3 regions of the Lachnospira eligens ATCC 27750 genome follow, and region 2 is predicted to be linked to each of the others. Evidence: a T-box and tRNA genes for the amino acid it is inferred to sense, from the RefSeq annotation. Region 2 holds a T-box; the other regions hold tRNA genes.
The links. The T-box of region 2 lies ahead of thrS (threonine--tRNA ligase). A T-box ahead of a tRNA ligase gene usually reads a tRNA of that ligase, here a tRNA-Thr.
Positions count from the first base shown of each region.

Region 1: it encodes a tRNA-Thr, which carries the amino acid that the T-box ahead of thrS (threonine--tRNA ligase) is inferred to sense. The anticodon was not compared.
Region 3: it encodes a tRNA-Thr, which carries the amino acid that the T-box ahead of thrS (threonine--tRNA ligase) is inferred to sense. The anticodon was not compared.

Region 1 covers NC_012778.1:497,985-504,907, reverse strand. Annotated here, with positions in the region: gene EUBELI_RS02410 (SEC-C metal-binding domain-containing protein) at 1-331, opposite strand, end outside; gene EUBELI_RS02405 (hypothetical protein) at 364-1,128, opposite strand; gene EUBELI_RS02400 (hypothetical protein) at 1,297-1,503, shown strand; gene deoC (deoxyribose-phosphate aldolase) at 1,506-2,153, opposite strand; gene EUBELI_RS02390 (adenylosuccinate synthase) at 2,230-3,525, opposite strand; tRNA gene EUBELI_RS02385 (tRNA-Thr) at 3,568-3,639, opposite strand; gene sigH (RNA polymerase sporulation sigma factor SigH) at 3,668-4,279, opposite strand; gene rlmB (23S rRNA (guanosine(2251)-2'-O)-methyltransferase RlmB) at 4,290-5,030, opposite strand; gene EUBELI_RS02370 (Mini-ribonuclease 3) at 5,102-5,545, opposite strand; gene cysS (cysteine--tRNA ligase) at 5,530-6,923, opposite strand, start outside.
Region 2 covers NC_012780.1:466,265-473,187, forward strand. Annotated here, with positions in the region: gene EUBELI_RS12695 (helix-turn-helix domain-containing protein) at 1-228, shown strand, start outside; gene pflA (pyruvate formate-lyase-activating protein) at 280-1,041, opposite strand; gene EUBELI_RS12705 (helicase-related protein) at 1,226-2,857, opposite strand; gene thrS (threonine--tRNA ligase) at 2,953-4,728, opposite strand; T-box leader at 4,949-5,154, opposite strand; gene EUBELI_RS12720 (methyl-accepting chemotaxis protein) at 5,277-6,713, shown strand; gene EUBELI_RS12725 (PTS transporter subunit IIC) at 6,823-6,923, opposite strand, start outside.
Region 3 covers NC_012778.1:1,349,868-1,356,790, reverse strand. Annotated here, with positions in the region: gene EUBELI_RS06400 (ABC transporter permease) at 1-736, opposite strand, end outside; gene EUBELI_RS06395 (ABC transporter ATP-binding protein) at 733-1,458, opposite strand; gene EUBELI_RS06390 (DHH family phosphoesterase) at 1,584-2,570, shown strand; gene EUBELI_RS13615 (GH25 family lysozyme) at 2,680-3,849, opposite strand; tRNA gene EUBELI_RS06375 (tRNA-Thr) at 4,192-4,264, opposite strand; gene EUBELI_RS06370 (ClpP family protease) at 4,437-5,147, shown strand; gene EUBELI_RS06365 (radical SAM protein) at 5,165-6,082, shown strand; gene EUBELI_RS06360 (MFS transporter) at 6,133-6,923, shown strand, end outside.

The DNA of each region.
Region 1 (6,923 bases), on a different replicon from region 2:
AGTCAGCCTTGCAACCTACCATGTTATAATAAAGTTTTTCCTTGTCATAATCAAGACTAACTTCTGTATTCTCATCCATAGTTTCAATTGGATTAGGAGTCTTTAAGCTGTCATTGATACCATCAAGGAATCCTGTCATAAGAAGCACCTCAACGCCAAACTTCTCTGCTAATTCCTTAACAGTTCCTTTAACTACTGTATCAGGATTGGCAAGAATCTGTTCGTAAATTGCTTTCTCCTGATTAAAATATGAACCCCAGAATTCTGAAGCGTTCTTCTGATCCATCTCTGTCTCGTATGCGAGTTTTCTCCATGTTTCTAATAATGCCATGTCTGATTGTTACCTTTCAAAATATTTATTAATTATGTGTACTGGTTATATGTATAGCCAGATGAGTATGAATACAGTCCATTAGATGTATAAGAATTCTTAGTAGATAATTCTGATAACTGTGATACTGCATTACCATATATAGTTGAAGCCTTAGCAGATATTGTCTGTCCAAATGAGCCGGAATCCTTGAATACCGACTTAATCACAGCCATATCTGAAGTCTTTAACTTATCCTCGTCTACCGTCAGCTTATTATCTGAGCCGACAGATATACCAATCTTCTTAAGAAGATCAGCATTAGCCCTTGTATAATTCACCATATTAGATGCACTGTTAAGCACATATCTGCTTGAAGAATCTGCTGTAGATGATACTAAAGAATTATAATCCTTAACAAATGAAGATACTGCCTTTGCAATCTTATCTGTATCATATTCTTTAGTTGTATTGCCATCTTTATCTGTCTTATCAACTTTAGACCACAGAGAATACTTTTTAAGTTCTGATGCTGAATCCACAAGTGATGCTGCGTTGTCTCTATTTACCGTCGCATTATTCTTCTGTTTATCAATACTGTGTACCTTACCGGTATTCTTATTGGCAGTCGCACCATTCGTTGATTCAGAAGCCTGATTGCTGTAATACTTCCTCATCAGTTTGCTATAAGAGCCATTCTTTATTGAATTATAAGTTGTAAAATCAATGCCATATGACAATGATGTTCCACTAGACGAATTATTAAGTCCTGCGAACAATGCTGATATTGTACTGGCATTATAAGCATTAATTGACATATGCATACCTCCTTGTCTATTGATTCTGTTTTCTAATAGTTACATCGGCCTCCATGCCTCATTTAATTATAACATTTTTTATCTGTTACGCAACATTTTTATAAATAACTTGAGCGGCATGCCAATGTAATGTATATTATTAAGTATCTGACATTGGAGGTCTTATTCATGAAACGATTAAAACGATTTGCTGCATTAACTGCAGTTATACTCTGGGGCATAATGATAATCGCCACTTTAATACTTGCATTCATAGACAATGAGGCATGTCATAAAGTATTTACCGGTCTGCTCTTCACAGACATTGTATTTCCTGTTGTAATATATGCAATGACACTTGTATACAAGATTCTTTCAGGAAGGAATAAGCAGTAATTTTATTGCCTTCCTTCCATAATCTTAATTGTAGCGCTTGTTCCGAGCCTGTCAGCTCCGGCATCTATCATGGCAGCTGCTGTGTTGTAATCTCTTATTCCGCCTGCTGCCTTAACCTTACACTTTCCTTCTACGTGAGCTTTCATAAGTGCAACATCACTTATTGTTGCACCACCTGTAGAGAATCCTGTTGAAGTCTTGACGTAATCAGCTCCTGCCTTAACAGACAGTTCGCACGCCTTAATTTTCTCCTCATCTGTAAGAAGACAGTTCTCAAATATAACCTTTAAAACTTTTCCTGCACATGCATCCCTTACTGCTTTAATATCCTCATACACAGCATCATATTCGCCTGCTTTAAGAAGTCCTACAGGAATAACCATATCAATCTCATCCGCACCATCTTCTACGGCTTTCTTAGTCTCATAAGCCTTAACGTCTGTGCTCATAGCTCCCAGCGGAAAACCAACTACAACACATGTCTTAACATCACTTCCGGAAAGGCATTGTTTTGCAAATGCAGTATATATTCCATTTACACATACTGATGCAAAATCATACTTTTTTGCTTCTTCACATAATGTTCGGATATCATCCTTAGTTGCGTCCGGCTTTAAGTTCGTATGGTCAAAATATTTATTAAACTTCATATGTTCCTCCAATTACCTATAAAAAGACCGTATCTGCAAAACTGTTGTACTGCAGATACGGTAATATTAATTGTTATTATTTAGAAAAATTACTCTTTCTGTGGATAATCTCATGTCTTCCTGGACCATTAGATACCATTGTGATAGGAGCTTCAATCTCCTGCTCAATAGTTTCAATATAGTTACGACACTCAACAGGAAGTTCTTCATAGTTAGTAATTCCTCTGATATCTGACTTCCAGCCTGGCATAGTCTTTAATACCGGCTTAGCCTTCTCAAGCTGTGGAGTAGTTGGGAAATCCTTAGTAATCTTTCCATCTATCTCATATCCAACGCACATTGGAATCTCATCAAGATATCCAAGTACATCAAGAACTGTAAGAGCAACCTCTGTTGTTCCCTGCATTCTTACACCATAACGTGTAGCAACTGCATCGAACCATCCCATTCTTCTAGGACGTCCTGTAGTAGCTCCGAATTCACCACCGTCTCCACCTCTGCGTCTGAGTTCATCTGCCTCATCACCAAAGATTTCACTTACAAATGCTCCGGCACCAACTGCTGAAGAATATGCCTTAACAACTGTAACAACATCAGTAATTGATGCAGCCGGAATACCAGCACCAATAGCACCATAAGGAGCTAATGTTGATGATGAAGTTACCATTGGGTATATACCATGGTCAGTATCCTTAAGAGAGCCTAACTGACCCTCAAGTAAGATCTTCTTTCCGTCTTTAAGTGCCTGATGTAAAAATGCTGATGTATCACATACATATGGCTCAACCATCTCTTTATATTCCATAAGAGTATTGAATATCTCTTCTTCGTTAAGAAGTGGCTGATGATAGAGATGCTCAAGCATAACATTCTTTAATGTACATACATTAGCAATCTTTTCCTTAAGTTCCTGCTCGTCTCCAAATAATTCATTAACCTGGAAACCAATCTTAGCATACTTATCTGAATAGAATGGAGCAATACCTGACTTAGTAGAACCAAATGACTTACCAGCAAGTCTTGCTTCTTCATATGTATCAAATGCAACATGATAAGGCATAAGAATCTGTGCCCTGTCTGATACAAGAATCTTAGGCATTGGTACATTGCGGTCTGTAAGGCTCTTTAATTCCTTAACAAGATATGGAATATTAAGAGCTACACCGTTGCCAATGACACTTGTTGTATGGTTATAGAAAACTCCCGAAGGTAAAAGATGGAGCGCGAACTTTCCATAATCATTAATAATAGTATGTCCCGCATTAGCTCCTCCCTGGAATCTTACGATGATGTCTGATTCTTCGGCAAGCATATCAGTAATCTTACCCTTTCCTTCATCACCCCAGTTAGCACCTACAATAGCTTTTACCATAGCGTCCTCCAATCTGTTTTAAAAAACACAAACATTAAATTAAGCTATTGACGGGAATTGAACCCGTGACCTCTTCATTACCAATGAAGTGCTCTACCCCTGAGCTACAATAGCATGTGTCTTAACACACCTATTCATAATATTATAGGTTGGTTATTTTGTCAACTTTATTCCTTATCCTTTGTATAGCATTATCTATAGATTTTGGCGGCTTATCAAGCGTCTGCGCAATAGCAATATAATCTTTGCCAGACATATATAATTCCAATACATTTTTCTCAAAACCACTTAGCACACTGTATAATTTATCTTCTAAACTTTCAGCATTTTCCTGATCAATAAAAAGCCTTTCCGGATTCTGTTCCTTATCAGACTTTAGTACATCCACCAGCTTTACCTGAGAATCATCCTCAGGATTAACCGGTTCATCAAAGGAAACATATGTATTAAGTGGCGTATTCTTCTTTCTGTTAGAAGCTGTAACTGCATTAAGAATCTGCCTGTTTATGCACATTCCAGCAAATGTCATGAAAGAAGCATCCTTTTGCTTATCATAGTCACGGACAGCCTTATAAAGGCCTATCATCCCCTCCTGGATTAAATCATCACTGTCTCCTCCGGCAAGAAACATAGCCTTTGCTTTCTTTCGCACTATATACTTATATCTCTCAAATATGTACTCAATTGCCTGCTCATTACCTGCCCTGTACATATCAATAAGCTCTTCATCAGGATACTCTTCCATATGCTTCATAAAAAACTCCCTAATTAAGTCTCTGACGGACTATTTCGTATGCAAGAACACCTGCTGCAACTGAGGCATTCAAGGAATCAATATCACCCTTCATAGGAATTGATGCGATGAAATCACATTTATCCTTAACAAGACGGCTTACTCCATTGCCCTCATTACCTATAACAAGGCCGATAGGTCCTTTGAGATTAAGATTATACATTGTCTCCCCGCCCATATCAGCGCATACAAACCAGAGTCCCTGCTTCTTAAGTTCCTCGATTGTCTGTGAAATATTAGTAACCTTGGCTACAGGTGTGTAATTAATCGCGCCTGCTGATGTCTTGGCTACAGTTGCTGTAAGTCCGACAGCTCTTCTCTTAGGAATAATAACTCCATGTGCACCTGCAAGGTTGGCAGTTCTTATAATAGCACCAAGATTGTGAGGATCCTCTATCTCATCAAGAATGAATATAAATGGATCTTCTCCCTTTTCCTTAGCTGATGCAAGTATATCATCAACCTCTGCATATTCATAAGCTGCACCAATGGCAACAACACCCTGATGATGTCCTGTTCCTGCAAGTCTGTCGAGTCTTTCCTTATCAACATAATTGATAATTGCATCTGTTTTCTTTGCTTCTCTGACAATACTCTTTATTGGTCCATCCTGACAGCCGTCAAGAATAAAAAGCTTATCAATAGTTTTACCAGAGCGGAATGCCTCTAATACAGCATTTCTTCCCTGAAATGTTAATTCATTGTATCTCATATATTTCTCCTTAATATTAACAAAGCAGAATCCAGTTATCCATTACAGATATGGATTCTGCTTTGCCGGCTCTACTTTAACTCAAGGCTTTCCAGTCCTGCTTTAACCAGTTCCATCATCCGCTCATACTGCCCACTAAGATACAGATATCCCATAAGAGCCTCAAAACCCGTTGCCCTTCTGTAATCTCCAATGCTTGCATTCTTGGCAGATGTGTATGACTTTGCATTACGTCCTCTCTTATACACAGCTTCCTCATGTTCACTGAGCATTGGCTCTATTACACCTATCATGGCAGATTGGGATTCAGCCTTAACAATACTGCTCGTTTTCTTGTTAAGCTTATTAACCTGCATATTCCCCTGTTCTATAACCCATGTCTTAATGACAAGGTCATATATGCTGTCCCCGATATATGCAAGAACAAGAGGTGATAACTGCGAAGGCTCTGTATGCTTCATATCCAGGCCTTCATATATGCATTTTACAAGGTCGTTATCTAGGCTCTGCTCCATCTTACGCCCTCTCTTGTATCCTTAAGAACAATTCCCTTTGCTAATAACTCATCTCTAATTTCATCAGCTCTTGCAAAATTCTTATCTTTTCTTGCCTGCTGTCTCTCGGCAATAAGTGCCTCGATATCCTCATCAAGCATTTCTTCCTTCTTGTCTGTCTTAAGTCCAAGAATATCTGTGAGAGTTGTAATCTTCTTCATAAGAGTATCGATGTATTCCTTGGAATTATCTGAGCTTGAATTAGAGTTAGCAAGCTTTACAAGTTCAAATATAGCTGATATTGCATCTGCTGTATTGAAATCATCGTCCATTGAATCTTCGAATTTCTTATAAATGTCATCTATAGAAGCTATTATCTTCTTCTCATCCTCTGTCATTATAACATCTTTGGCATTCTCTGACAGATGTCTTAAATTATCAACTGCAGTTAAGATTCTGTCTAATCCGTTCTTTGCTGATTCCATAAGGTCATGACTGAAATTAACAGGATTGCGGTAATGTGCGCTTAACATGAAGAATCTTAACACTTCAAGGTCATATTCCCTGCTTATATCTCTTACTGTAAAGAAATTGCCTAAAGACTTAGACATCTTCTTGTTATCAATATTAAGAAATGCATTGTGCATCCAGTACTTAGAGAATGGTACTCCATTAGCTGCCTCTGACTGTGCAATCTCATTCTCATGGTGAGGGAATATTAAATCCTCTCCACCTGCATGAATATCGATTTCGTCAGCAAGATACTTCTTAGACATAACAGAGCATTCAATATGCCAGCCTGGTCTTCCGTCACTCCAAGGTGATGGCCAAGATGGCTCTCCTTCTTTCTTAGGCTTCCAAAGAACGAAATCAAGTGGGTCTTCCTTCTCATCCTCACCTGTAACCTTAAGACTATGTGCCTCATCTCTGTGTCCTGCCTCCAAGTCGTCAATATTCTTCTTAGATAGCTTTCCGTATTCTGCAAACTTTCTTGTTCTGTAGTATACGGTTCCATTGACTTCATAAGCATAACCCTTGTCAATAAGAGTCTGTATCATATCAATCATTCCACCGATTTCCTGAGTTGCAAGAGGATGTGTTGTTGCAGGCTTAATATTCATGCCCTCCATATCCTTCTTACATTCAGCAATGTATCTTGTTGAAATCTCCTCAGCAGATACACCTTCTTCATTAGCTTTCTTAATAATCTTGTCGTCTACATCTGTAAAGTTAGATACATAATTAACATCATATCCCTTGTACTCAAGATATCTTCTTACTGTATCAAATACAATCATAGGTCTTGCGTTACCAATATGAATAAGGTTGTATACAGTAGGTCCGCAGACATACATTTTAACCTTACCTTCTTCTAATGGCTTAAACTCTTCTTTTCTTC
Region 2 (6,923 bases):
CATATGCCCAGTGTATCCACACTTATTAAATTAAGCAGCATATTAGATGCCAGCATGGATTATATTATGATGAAATCTGATACCAGAAATATTATTGAAGTGCAGTCTTTATCAGACAGTGAAACAAGACTTTTAGGTTTTTATAAAAGATTAAATTCATCTGGAAAAGAAAAAGCGCTATCTTATATAGAGGGGCTTAATGATGGATTAAGATCATATCACAAATAACAATCGTATAAAAGACCTCCCTGAATCTGTGGGAGGTCTTTTATCAATATCTTATTTTTCAAGATATCCTGTGTATTCTGCTGTTCTTAATATATCATTAGCTCTTGCTACCTGTTCCTTATCAGGTGGCATTACATCAGAAAGTGTATATGGAATTCCTAACTCCTCCCACTTAAATACTCCAAGTGTATGATATGGAAGCACTTCAAATCTCTTAACAGTCTTTAAACCGGCAACAAAGTCCCTTAACTGCTCAAGATCTTCCTGTGCATCTGTCACTCCCGGAACAAGAACATGTCTTATCCACATATCCTTATTGTGGTCAGACAGATACTTTGCAAGGTCAAGAATATTCTTATTAGTCCAGCCTGTAAGATCCTTGTGCTTATCATCATTAATCTCCTTAATATCAAGAAGAAAAAGGTCTGTAACAGCCATCAGCCTGTCAAACTTTTCAAGATATTCCGGCTCCATCTTAAAAGGATTACCTGACGTATCAAGAGTTGTATGCACGCCATTCTTTTTCGCAATTTCAAAGAGTTCTGTCACAAATCCCATCTGAAGAAGCGCCTCTCCACCACTTACAGTGATTCCGCCACCATTCTTCCAGTAATTTCTGTAACGGTAAGCTTTATCGAACACTTCCTGCGCTGTTTCTAATGTTCCGCCTTCTTCTTTCCATGTCTCAGGATTATGACAATATCTGCATCTCATATGACAGCCCTTAAGAAATACAATATATCTTACCCCTGGTCCATCAACTGAACCAAAGCTTTCTACCTGATGAATTCTACCTTTAATACTTTCACTCATAGCATTTTCCTCTTCCAATAATTATTACTTTATAAATGTATTATCACTTAATAACGATAATTTACTCCAAAAATGTCTACATTTTATAAAAACATATATTTGGTGCATTAAATATAACATATCCCCTATATATTGTCAGTTCGAATTGCTTATGTTCGCATAAAAAAGCAAAATGTAGACCTTTTTATCTCCATTTACCTGCTTTATAGCGCATTCTTTCCAGCTTATTTATCTCGTAACATTTTTCACACATGCCAAATCTGTGATTCCATTCCAGTCTCTTCCCACAGCGTTTACATTTGTTGAAGAATTCACCATTAGTAAGTTCTCTTACTATGCGTTCTGATATCTCCTCTTTAAGCATTCTGATACGCTCATCATATTCTGATATATTAAGAGCATTACAGTATGAATTAAGCAGATCCATCTTCTTATACAACTGTTCAAGGTCATCCAGCTTCATGGCTTCTATATCTTCAGATTCAGTATCTACATAATACCACATCCTGCTTACCGGTTCACCGTCAGCTGTCATATCAACAAGATCCTGCCACAAATATTTAAGTTTCTCGTTATTCTCATCAAATGGAATGTTAATAAGACTGTATTCAAGATCTTTATTAATCTTCTCACCATGTTTTTTCTCAATGTATTCAGCAAGTTTAATCCTGTTCTTTAAGTCAGCAACTGAAAAGCATTTCTTTTCAATCGTCTTTAACCATATCTTAAATATCTCTGAAAGGCTGTATGGCATATCCAGAACTTTTCTTGGCGGCTGTATAACGCAGCTTGTTATCTGCTCATATCTTCCATGAAGCAGTTCACCTATCTGGTCCCTGTCCTCTATTGAGTTGACATACCCCTGGTCATACATTCCCTTTCTTCCTGCTCTTCCGGCAATCTGCTTAACCTCACTCATGTTAAGAAATCTTTTGGATTTGCCATCGAATTTTTTCGACTCAGTAAATATTATTCTTCTTATAGGAAGATTTACTCCCATTCCAATAGCATCTGTACATACTACAATTCTGCTCTCTCCATTTAAGAATCTGGCAACCTCTGCTTTTCGCACACTGTATGGAAGTGAACCGTATATAACACTTACTTTATACCCTTCCTTCTTTAGAAGAGTTGCGAGCATAAGAACTTTTCTACGTGAAAATGATACTAAAGCATCTCCATCCCGTATATCATCCGGAAATATGAAATCATGATCTTCAACTATAAGTCTTGAATTCCTTTTATGTCTTATATCCGTATATGTATCTCCACACATTTTTATAAGCATTTTAACAATATGTATTGCATTCGGCGACATGCATACATGTACAACATCAGCATTGACGCCAAGAATTGCCTCTGTCCACGCCCAGCCTCTGTCTGAGTCAGCTACCATCTGTGCCTCATCTATTACACAGACATCAAAATGTCTGCTCATATCCATTTTCTCAACTGTACAGGATAAATGCTTTGCACCATCTCTTATATCCTTCTCCTCACCTGTCGTCAACGAACAGTTAATTCCTCTTGCAAGACTCATCTCCTGAATCTCAAGTGCAAGAAGTCTCAGGGGTGCAAGATACATTCCTGAACCGGCATTATAAAAATCTTCTAATGCATCATGTGTCTTTCCTGTATTAGTCTCTCCTATATGCAATATAAAATGTCTCTTTATATTTCTGGCTTCAGGATACAGCTGTGTTATATCCTCAGGAATACTCTCCATTAATGCGGTCTTTATCTTAAGTTCCTTAAGACTTGCCAAATCTTTAGGTACGAATTTCTTCTTTTTCTTTTTATAGTAATATCTTGCCATTTATTTTCCTATTGTTTTCTGAAATATAAACAAGAAGCATGACAATACATAAAACATTACATATTGTCACGCTTCTTTCTGTAAGGTCAGTCTGATTATTTAGCTGCTGCAGGATTATTCTTCTTAGTAGCAATCTCATCCTTAAGCATTGCAACAAATTCGTCCTTAGATACTGTAGTTGACTTCTGCTCTCCGTGAAGTCTGTAGCTTACAGTTCCATCTGCTGCTTCATTCTTACCAAGCACAATAAGGTAAGGAATCTTCTTTACCTGAGCTTCTCTTACTCTGTATCCAAGCTTTTCTGCTCTCTCATCAATCTCAACTCTGATTCCATTATCTGCAAGATAATCATAGAGACCATGAGCATAAGCATTTAACTCTTCATCTTCATTCTTAACCGGAAGAATTGTAGCCTGTACAGGAGCAAGCCATAATGGAAGGTTACCCTTTGTCTCCTCAAGTATATAAGCCATGAATCTGTCAAGAGAACCAAGGATAGCTCTGTGAAGAACTACAGGTGTCTTTCTCTGTCCATCTTTATCAATGTATGTTAAGTTGAACTTAGATGGAAGACAGAAATCAAGCTGGCATGTTGATAAAGTATATTCATTACCGATAGCAGGCTTAACATTTACATCAAGCTTAGGTCCGTAGAATGCAGCCTCTCCGATTTCCTCTGTGTACTCAATTCCGATATCATTAAGAACCTTTCTTAATGCGTTCTCAGCATTGTTCCACATTTCATCATCATCATGATACTTTACCTTATCCTCTGGATCTCTTAATGAGAGAACACAGCGGTAATCTGTAATATTGAAATCCTTATACGTCTCAAATATAAGGTCTACAACCTTGGCAAATTCTGACTCAATCTGCTCTGGTGTTACGAAAAGGTGGGCATCATTCTGGCAAAAATGTCTTCCTCTCTCAATACCCTTTAATGTTCCACTTGCCTCAAATCTGAAGTCATGTGCAATCTCACCGATTCTTATAGGAAGATCCTTGTAAGAATGCATTTTGTTAGCATATATCATCATGTGGTGAGGGCAGTTCATTGGTCTTAAGACAAATGATTCGCCTTCAACTTCCATAGCTGGGAACATGTTTTCCTTGTAGTGATCCCAGTGGCCTGATGTCTTGTAAAGATTAACTGTACCAACACATGGTGTCATTACATGAAGGTATCCAAGCTTTCTTTCCTTGTCCTTAATGTAATTCTCAAGCTCCTGCCATACTGTATATCCCTTTGGTAAAAACATTGGAAGTCCACGTCCGATTAAGTCATCTGACATGAAAAGTTCCATTTCCTTGCCAATCTTTCTGTGGTCACGTTCCTTTGCTTCCTCAAGAAGCTTAAGATGTTCTTCAAGCTCCTCAGCTGTTGGGAAACATACACCATAGATTCTCTGCATTACATGATTGCTGGCATCGCCCTTCCAGTATACACCAGAATATTTAACAAGCTTGAAGTTCTTGCAGAGCTTAGTATTATCGACATGAGGTCCACGACAGAGGTCTGTGAAATCGCCCTGGTCATATACTGTAATGTTGCCATCTTCAAGACCGCTTATAAGATCAAGCTTATACATATCATCCTTGAACATCTCAAGGGCTTCTTCCTTAGAAACTTCTCTTCTGTATATCTTCTTGCCTTCCTTGCAGATTTTCTTCATTTCTTTTTCGATAGCTTCAATAGCATCGTCATTGATTACATTATCTCCAAGGTCTATATCATAATAGAATCCCTCTTTAACTACTGGTCCAACCCAGAACTTAGCATGTGGATATAAATGCTTAACTGCCTGTGCCATAACATGTGCACATGAATGATTAAGAGTATTCAGTCTTTCATCTTCCTTAAAATTAACCATGATAAATCTCCTTTTGTGTTAATATTTTTGTTGCTATTCTCATCGCTGCTTGTGCTCGTAGCTCATGTTCCAGAGCTTCGCTCTGTCACTGTCGCGGTGCTCCTCGAATATCCATGCAAAGTCCACACCCTGTTCAAGCACAGCTGTTGACTTTCCCTGTATATTCTCATCGCTACTCGCGCAAAAAAGCCCCTTATACAGTGGCTTTCCAGCTTGCTGTATAAGGGGCGAATATTCAATCCGCGGTTCCACCCTTATTATTCTCTCAATCAGGAGAACATCTCATTATGATTATAACGGAATCACCGTGCCGTATTAGGGCCGCTCGGAGGTGGTTTTCCCATATCCGTATTCTAAAGCACTTCCACCATATATGCTTCTCTCTGTAGAACCGTAACATAGTACTCTTCTCGTCAACGCTTTAGTAAGAAGTATATTTCAAATTTTACATAATGTCAACCTGTTAATCATTGATTTTTGTATTTAAAAATGCTATTATTTCTATATTAATTTTCGAACAATTTAATATTATTTTTAGGGAGGAACTAATGGATAAATTACATTCACACAACTATCTTATTGTTTTAGTTGGAACAATTGCATTATCAGTTATGACATTTTTTTCAGAAGGGATTAATATCCGTGCATTTATCGGAATTGGCATAATGCTTGCCAGTCTTATTGCTGCCGGTATTGGTAAGTTCTTAATTCAGAATCATTTTATTAAAGCTTTGCTCATTAATCTTACGCCTTCAATTGCTACATTTGTATATGCTTTTGTTTTAGGCGGCAACTCAGTTGCATTTCTTGCCAACTTTGTATTTCTATCAATGATGGCATTATATTTTGATAAGAAGTACATTATATATTACTCTGTTCCTGTTGCTAATATTGCACTTATATGTACCATATTTTTCCCATTCGTTATTGATGGGGCTAATTACGACAGAGTAGATGCCTTTACAAAGGTATTCCTTTTTGACCTTGTTGCTATTATTTTATACAAAGCTGTTGACAGAGGACGAGAGCTTCTTTCTCAGAGTGAAGAAACACTATCTACTATTAACAGCAACTCACATGCAGCCAATGACATAGCCATTAATCTTAATTCAGCTATCGAAAATTGTAAGAACGGTCTTGATAACTTATCTGAACAGGCAACTAAGGTAAATGAAGCTGCTTCTCAGATGAATACCGTTATTGACGATACAACCAATGCAACTATATCTGTAACTGAGAGAATTCAGGATGCCACCGATGAAATCAATAAGAATTATGAGCTTTCCAAAGAGCTTGATGCTGGCTTCGAAAAAGTTGATACATCAGTCAGAGCCGGTAATAACGAAGTAAATGTTGTTAAAAACACTCTTTCGGAGATGGCAGAAACTGTTGGCTCTGCCAGAGGAGCTATGTCTGAGCTTATGAACGAGATGTCTAAGATTACTTCAATTCTTGAAGAAATCAACGCAATTGCAGCCCAGACTAATCTTCTTTCTCTTAATGCCTCAATTGAAGCCGCAAGAGCCGGTGAACATGGTAAAGGATTTGCTGTAGTTGCAGATGAAATCCGTCATCTTTCTGAACAGAGTTCAGAAGCTGCAGACAATATACACAAAATCATTAACGGTCTTTCAGGTATGACAGATGAAGTTTCTAACCGCGTGAATGCAGGTGCTGAATCAGCTAATGATGTTGTTTCCAAGATGGACACTCTTGTCAATGTCCTCACCGGAATCAATGATTCAACAGAAGTTGCACACGATCTTGTAAGAGAACAGTATAAGGTAATCGAATCTGTCAGGACAGCTTTTGACAGCGTTAACTCAGACATTCAGACGCTTGTTGCTACCTCTGAAGAGAACGCTGCAATGATATCTAATATTTCAGAGAGCATCCGCCAGCAGGAAGAAGCCGTTTCGAATGTTGACGATGGCATCGAGCATGTCTTAAAGCTTTCTGGTGAATTAAAAGAACATTTTAATTAATATGCATATAAAAAGTGGCAGTCTTCAAAAATACCTGAAGTCCTGCCACTATTTTTAACATAAACCTATCTTTTTATCCAATCTAGTTTCTCCAATTAAGTTCCCCTAATCAAGAAAGCTTCATATCTCCATCTTTAACCCAGCCAATCTTTTTAAGAAGCATATTAATAAGCGGACATATCACTGCCGGAAGAATGAATGATATAAGAA
Region 3 (6,923 bases), on a different replicon from region 2:
ATATAATGCAGAGAATAACAATTCCAAGTACAACATAGCTCATCTTAAATACCTGGCTGCCATATATTATAAGATAGCCAAGCCCTTTTTTAGCAGCTAAGAATTCTCCTATGATTACGCCTACAAGGCACAAACCAATATTTACTTTCATGTTACTTATAATAATTTTTTTAGAACCGGGAAGAATAAGCTTGCATAAGATATGCCATTTTTTGCCGCCAAGGGTGCGTATAAGAGTTATTTTTTCCTTGTCGATTTCTAAGAATCCTGTGTAAAGATTAATAATCATACCAAATATTGCGACAGACACGGCTGTTATAATTATCGCTTTTGTATTAGTTCCGAGCCACACAATAAGCATTGGAGCCAGTGCTGATTTAGGGAGGCTGTTAAGAACAACCATGAAAGGTTCAAGACAATCTGAAAGACCTTTAAAACACCATAGAAGAATTGCAAATATTATTCCCACAATGGTAATAATTGCAAATGCAACAAGTGTTTCATAAAGTGTTACCCATATATGCATGAATATCACACCATCTCTGGAAAGATCTATAAATGTCTGGTATAGTCTTACGGGTGAACTGAATATAAATGCATTGATAATACCTTTGTCAGCAGTAAATTCCCATATGCCAATGAACCCTAAAAACAGTATAAGGCGGGAGAGAACCACTGATATGGAATATATACGCTGCTTAATTATAAATCTTCGCTGTAATGGGCTCACATTCATTTTAACACCTCCCTTATTTCATCAAAATATTTCTGATTTGAAAGAGTATCTCTTGCTTCAATATCAACTGTTTTTAAAAGCTTTGCAGGTCTGTTAGTCAGAATAAGAACACGGTCAGTCATAGCTATGGCTTCAGAGATATCATGAGTGACAAGAATTACCGTTTTTTTCTCTTTTCTTAATATACTGCAGATATCTTCTCTTACTTCAAGTCGTGTCTGATAATCGAGGGCAGAAAAAGGTTCGTCTAAAAGCAAAATATCCGGTTTCAGAGCAAGTGTGCGTATAAGTGCTGCACGCTGTCTCATGCCTCCGGATAGCTGGGATGGCCTTGCTGATTTGAATCCTGCAAGGTCGTATTGCTCTAAGAGATGATTAACATAGGCAATGTTTTCAGGAGTTTTTTTGTTATTTATTTCAAGACCTAACATAACATTTTTATATATACTGCGCCATTCAAACAGATTATCTTTCTGTAGCATATATCCCATCCGGGAGTCATGATTATTCTCTGGCGGTCTTATATATATTGTTCCTGCTTCAGGCTTTATAAGATCGCATAGCAGAGAGAGCAATGTGGATTTGCCACAACCGGATGGACCGACAATTGATGTGAAACTACCGGGTTTTATTTCAAAAGAAAGGTCATTGATTACAGGTGTTTCTCCATTTTTATCATGATAAGAATAATATATGTGGTCTAAAGATAGTATTGCTTCCAATAGATTACTCCCATATTATGGTTATTATAATTTATGAAAAATATCAGAAAAAGTGATAATCAAGATTGAATAAAACAGGTATTAAGAATATAATAAAACTATTAAAGTCAAATGAGGGGAGCTTTATGAACTATTTAGAGGAAATTATTGCTAATATAAGTGGGAACAGAGTGCATATACAGACGCATAATTTTCCTGATCCTGATGCGATTGCATGTGCGTATGGATTATCTGAATTACTAAAAGCAAAAGGGGTAGAAGCAGAGATATGTTATAAGGGGAACATTGAACGGACAGTAACAGCTAAAATGGTTGGACTTCTTAACATTAAAGTGAAAGAATACACGAATCCGGATGAATTTAATGAAGGGGATGAGATTATTCTCGTTGATGCACAGAAAGGCAATTCTAATATTGTAGACATGAATGGACAGGAAATTATATGCATAGACCATCATCCTATATATGATCCGGTAGATTACAGATTTTCTGATATAAGACCTGATGTGGGAGCATGTGCATCTATTATTGCAACTTATTATTTTGACAATAATATAGATATGCCTGAAAATGTTGCAACAGCACTTCTTTATGGTGTTAAAATGGATACTGCAGATATGAAAAGAGGCGTCACACAATTGGATCTGGATATGTTCTATAAGATGTATATGATGGCTGACAGAGATATTCTTTCAGAACTTGACAGCAGTGTATTGCATTATGATGATATCAAGGCATATAAGGATGCATTCAGCACGATAGACATAAGGGAGGATGTATGTTTTGCATGTGCAGGATATGAATGCAAGGAAGCACTTATTGCGGCTATATGTGATTTTACACTGACACTGGATGGGGTTAATCTTTCGATAGTCTATTCACCGAAGCAGGATGGAATAAAGATCTCTATAAGAAGCAGTGGAAAATATCTGTCAGGAGTAATTACCATGAATGCACTTAAAGGAATTGGAACTGGCGGAGGGCATGATAATATGGCTGGAGGTTATGTTTCATACTGGAGACCAGATGGTGAGAAAATAAGTGAGGCTGAGGTTTTGAAAATTGAGCAGGAGATTAAGACAAGATTCTTGAAGGAAGCAGGTATTGAATAATAAATATATTAATTGCCGGTAAGTGTACTACCGCTCGTCAGATGTCAGATTTTAAGTCGGATTTTTATGAGCGGCATGTAATTCTTACCGGCAGTTTTTGTTTTGTATGCTATTTTATATTAATCTGTATTCTGTCAATGAAATGTCCGAAAATGCCGGCATAGCCATCCATTCCGTTATCAGTGTTGTTGTCTTTTTGCAAACTGTAGTAATTGTTATTCCTAGGGCTTACCCTGTAGAATGCATAATGATAACCTGATGAATTAATAATATCATCAGGGGTGTAATAATATATCTCAACAGCATCAACAGGTGTGTCATTGCCGGCATATCCGTTATAATAATCGTTAATATCAGTGTTGCGGCTGTCTATGAAACCAAGCCAGCCATTATTTACATGGACTCTGTATTTTATATAGCCGGTATCTGTTGTGACTGCAAGACCGGTAATTCTCTGACCGGATATTCCGGCGTAGTCATCATTATTCTTAACAACAGGAAGCCAGCGACCCGTTGCAAGCTTTGTCTGATAGTAAACATTTATATTATTGGATGAACTATCATCGGTACGGATAGTTTCATCAGTATTGCCATCATTTTTTACAGAATAATCTGAGTAATATATATTGCCATCATATTCTTCATCTTCGATTTCTACTGCACCAAACTGCCACATGGTACAGTCAAGGCTTGGAGAATCAATTCCCCAGTGCGCAAGCCAGATATTCATCTCTGGGATTGATTTCAGTCTGTCAAGGTTAAGCACATTTGTAAAATAGTTGTAATTGGCATAGACGCCGGTTTTATATCCGCTGACACGCATAGCATTAACAAACATTTCGCAGAAATCAGACAGCAGTTCGCCTTCGGAGTATACATCCAGACCGTTTCTTGCTTTATATCCATCAGCATCTTCCATATCAAACCACACACCAAGTTCGGGAGATCTACCTTTAAGAAGTCTTAGCGCATGGGCAGTTTCGCTTGCTGCATCGTAATAATCTAATGCATAACTGTATAGATAGACGCCGTAAGGAATTCCAAGCCTTTCACATTCATCCATATTTCTTATGGCAGCAGCATCATCCTGTGATTGGATATCATTGCCATATCCTATACGGATAATTGTACCCTCAATATAGTTTTTCATATTATCCCACTGTATGAATCCATTATAGCTGCTCACATCTATAACAACGGCATATATATCAGCTGAAAATGACATGAACAGGCATACAGATGCAATAATTGCAATATATATTCTGATGATTTTCTTCATTTACATAGCCCCTTTCTTTTAATGTTCTAATATAGAATATTCGAAAGATGATGGAGAGTGAGGAGGGAAGGTGATGCACAGTGTAGCGTGAAACTGAAGCGTGGCAGATTGGGCGTTGAAGTGGAGTAAGGCACGGATGAAGTCCAAAAAGGAAGTCAAAGAGTGATGGATTGGACGTTGAGGTGGAGGAAAGACAGTAGAAAGTCCGAAAGGAAGGTCAACGCGTGGCGGATTGGACGTTGAAGTGGAGTGAGGCATGGATGAAGTCCAAAATAGGAATGTATGCGTGCAAAAATGGACTTTATGATGCATAACAGCATTCATAAAGTCCATTAGTTACAAAGCCACCTGCCGGAATCGAACCGGCGACCTTTTCATTACGAGTGAAACGCTCTACCGACTGAGCCAAGGTGGCATGTCTGTCTGCCAATATTGTGGCGACGAACAACAATTATTATATATATTAATTCTTTTTTTGTAAAGTCGTTATTTCACGGATATATAAGCCTGACATGATGAATAATAATTCTCTATACGGACAATTATAGATTAAGAACAGATAACTAGCAACAAAGAAGGAGGCAGCCATGAATACAATAGGTAATGATGAATCGTACAACAAGAAACCAGACAATGAGATATCAGACAACGAGAAATCCAACAACGGGAATACCGCAGATGACTACAAAGATGGTGCTGTTACGAAAAATGCTCTTCAGGTGATAACGATTATTGGAGAGATAGAAGGACATGATAATCTTCCTGCAACAAGCAAAGCAACCAAGTATGAACATATGCTTCCTAAGCTGGCGGAGATTGAGATGGATAAAGATATTAAAGGTGTACTTTTTATTATGAATACAGTTGGTGGGGATGTCAGTGCGGGACTGGCACTGGCAGAGATGATTGCTTCAATGAAAAAGCCAACAGTTTCACTTATCATAGGCGACTCACATAGTATAGGTGTGCCGCTTGCTGTGAGTACAGATTATTCATTTATTGTGCCTACAGCTACCATGATAATACATCCTGTGAGGATGAACGGAACACTTATCGGAGTTCAGCAGACATATGATTATTTTGAACGGATATCTGACAGGATAACATCATTTATTGCGACTCACAGCAATGTAAGCAAAGAAAGAGTAGAGAAAATGATGGTTGACACCACACAACTCTCTAAAGACTTAGGAACAGTGCTGGTGGGTAGACAGGCTGTTGAAGAAGGTTTAATATGTGAAGTAGGAGGAATCAGCGATGCACTTGCAAAGCTGGATTCATTGATTGATGAACAATAACGCAATAAGGGGAAATTATGAAATGTAATATGTGTCCAAGAGCCTGTAATGTTGACAGAAATGTTAATACAGGCTTTTGTGGAATGACTAATGATATATATGCGGCAAGAGCCGCTCTACATATGTGGGAAGAGCCATGCATATCAGGTGAACATGGAAGTGGGGCAGTGTTCTTTTCAGGGTGTACATTAAGGTGCATATTCTGTCAGAATTCTGAGATTGCTGCGGCACAGGTTGGAAAGAAGATAACAGTGGAGAGGCTTTCAGACATTTTTCTTGAACTTCAGGACAAATGTGCCAACAATATTAACCTTGTAACTGCAACACATTTCGTGCCACAAGTAGCAGAGGCACTTGTCAAGGCAAAGAATAAGGGGCTTGTCATACCAGTTGTGTACAATTCAAGTGCATACGAGAATGTCAGCACGCTTAATATGCTTGACGGGCTTGTGGATGTGTATCTTCCAGACATGAAATACATAGACAGCAGGCTTTCGGCAGAGTACTCGAAAGCACCAGATTATGCTGATGTGGCTAAAGCTGCAATACATGAGATGGTCAGACAGACCGGGAAGCTGGAATTCTTCATAGAAGATGATGAACTCGTGAAGAGCGGAAGAGTTGAAGCCGGGATTATGAAAAAAGGCGTAATTGTAAGACATCTTGTACTTCCGGGAACAACTAAGGATTCCAAAGCGGTTATAAAGTATCTTATTGATACATATGGAGATGATATATACATAAGCATAATGAGCCAGTACACGCCATTTGACAGACTAAAAAAACATCCACTCCTGTCGCGTAAAGTGACAAGAAAAGAATATAATTCTGTGGTAGATTATGCAATAGACTGTGGGATTAATAATGGATTTATTCAGGAAGGTGATGTTGCTGAGGAAAGCTTCATACCTGAATTTGACTATGAGGGCATATGATTATATAATCGTAACAGAGATTATTACAAATGTATTGGCAGGATTAATATATGGAGAATAAGCATGGGCATATAGAGCAGAACAGAGCCAGAATATGGCAGATTGGCTTGTTTTCTCTTAATAATACATCTACAAATCTGTTTCTTGCGATGATGGGATATGTCTCATATTATGCTAATGGAATAGCAGGTCTTTCAGTTGTGCTTATTTCAGTTATTCTTACGGGAATGAGAATATTTGATGGGGTAACAGATCCGGTAATAGGGTATTTTATAGATAAGACTAATGGAAAATATGGTAAATTCAGGCCTTATATTGTTATAGGATACTTACTAATGGCAATTAGCAGTCTTGTACTGTTCTTTACTACAAGCCTTGTTCCAGTTATTTTAAGACCATTGTATTTTATAATTGTATATTCAGTATATATAATAGGATACACATTTCAGACAGCAGTTGTAAAGTCTGGACAATCGGTAATTACTAATGACATGAAGCAGAGGCCAATGATAACATTTTTTGACTCAACATTTATAATGTTCGCACATGGTCTGGTTGCTTTTTATGTGTCGGTGTATCTGATTGAGAAATACAAGACATTCCAGTCACAGGCACTTTTCTCAGAGTTCGTAATCACAGTGGTTATTGTAGCCGGAATATGCTCAGCACTGGCTGTTGTGGGAATATGGAGTAAGGATAATGTAAAGTACTTCAAGCTTGATGAGGATAAGAAGCAGCAGATACATTTCAGGGATTATGCGGCTATAATTAAACACAACAAGCCAATCAGAATGCTTGTTATTGCGGCGGCATCTAACAAATTCGCACAGATGGTATATGG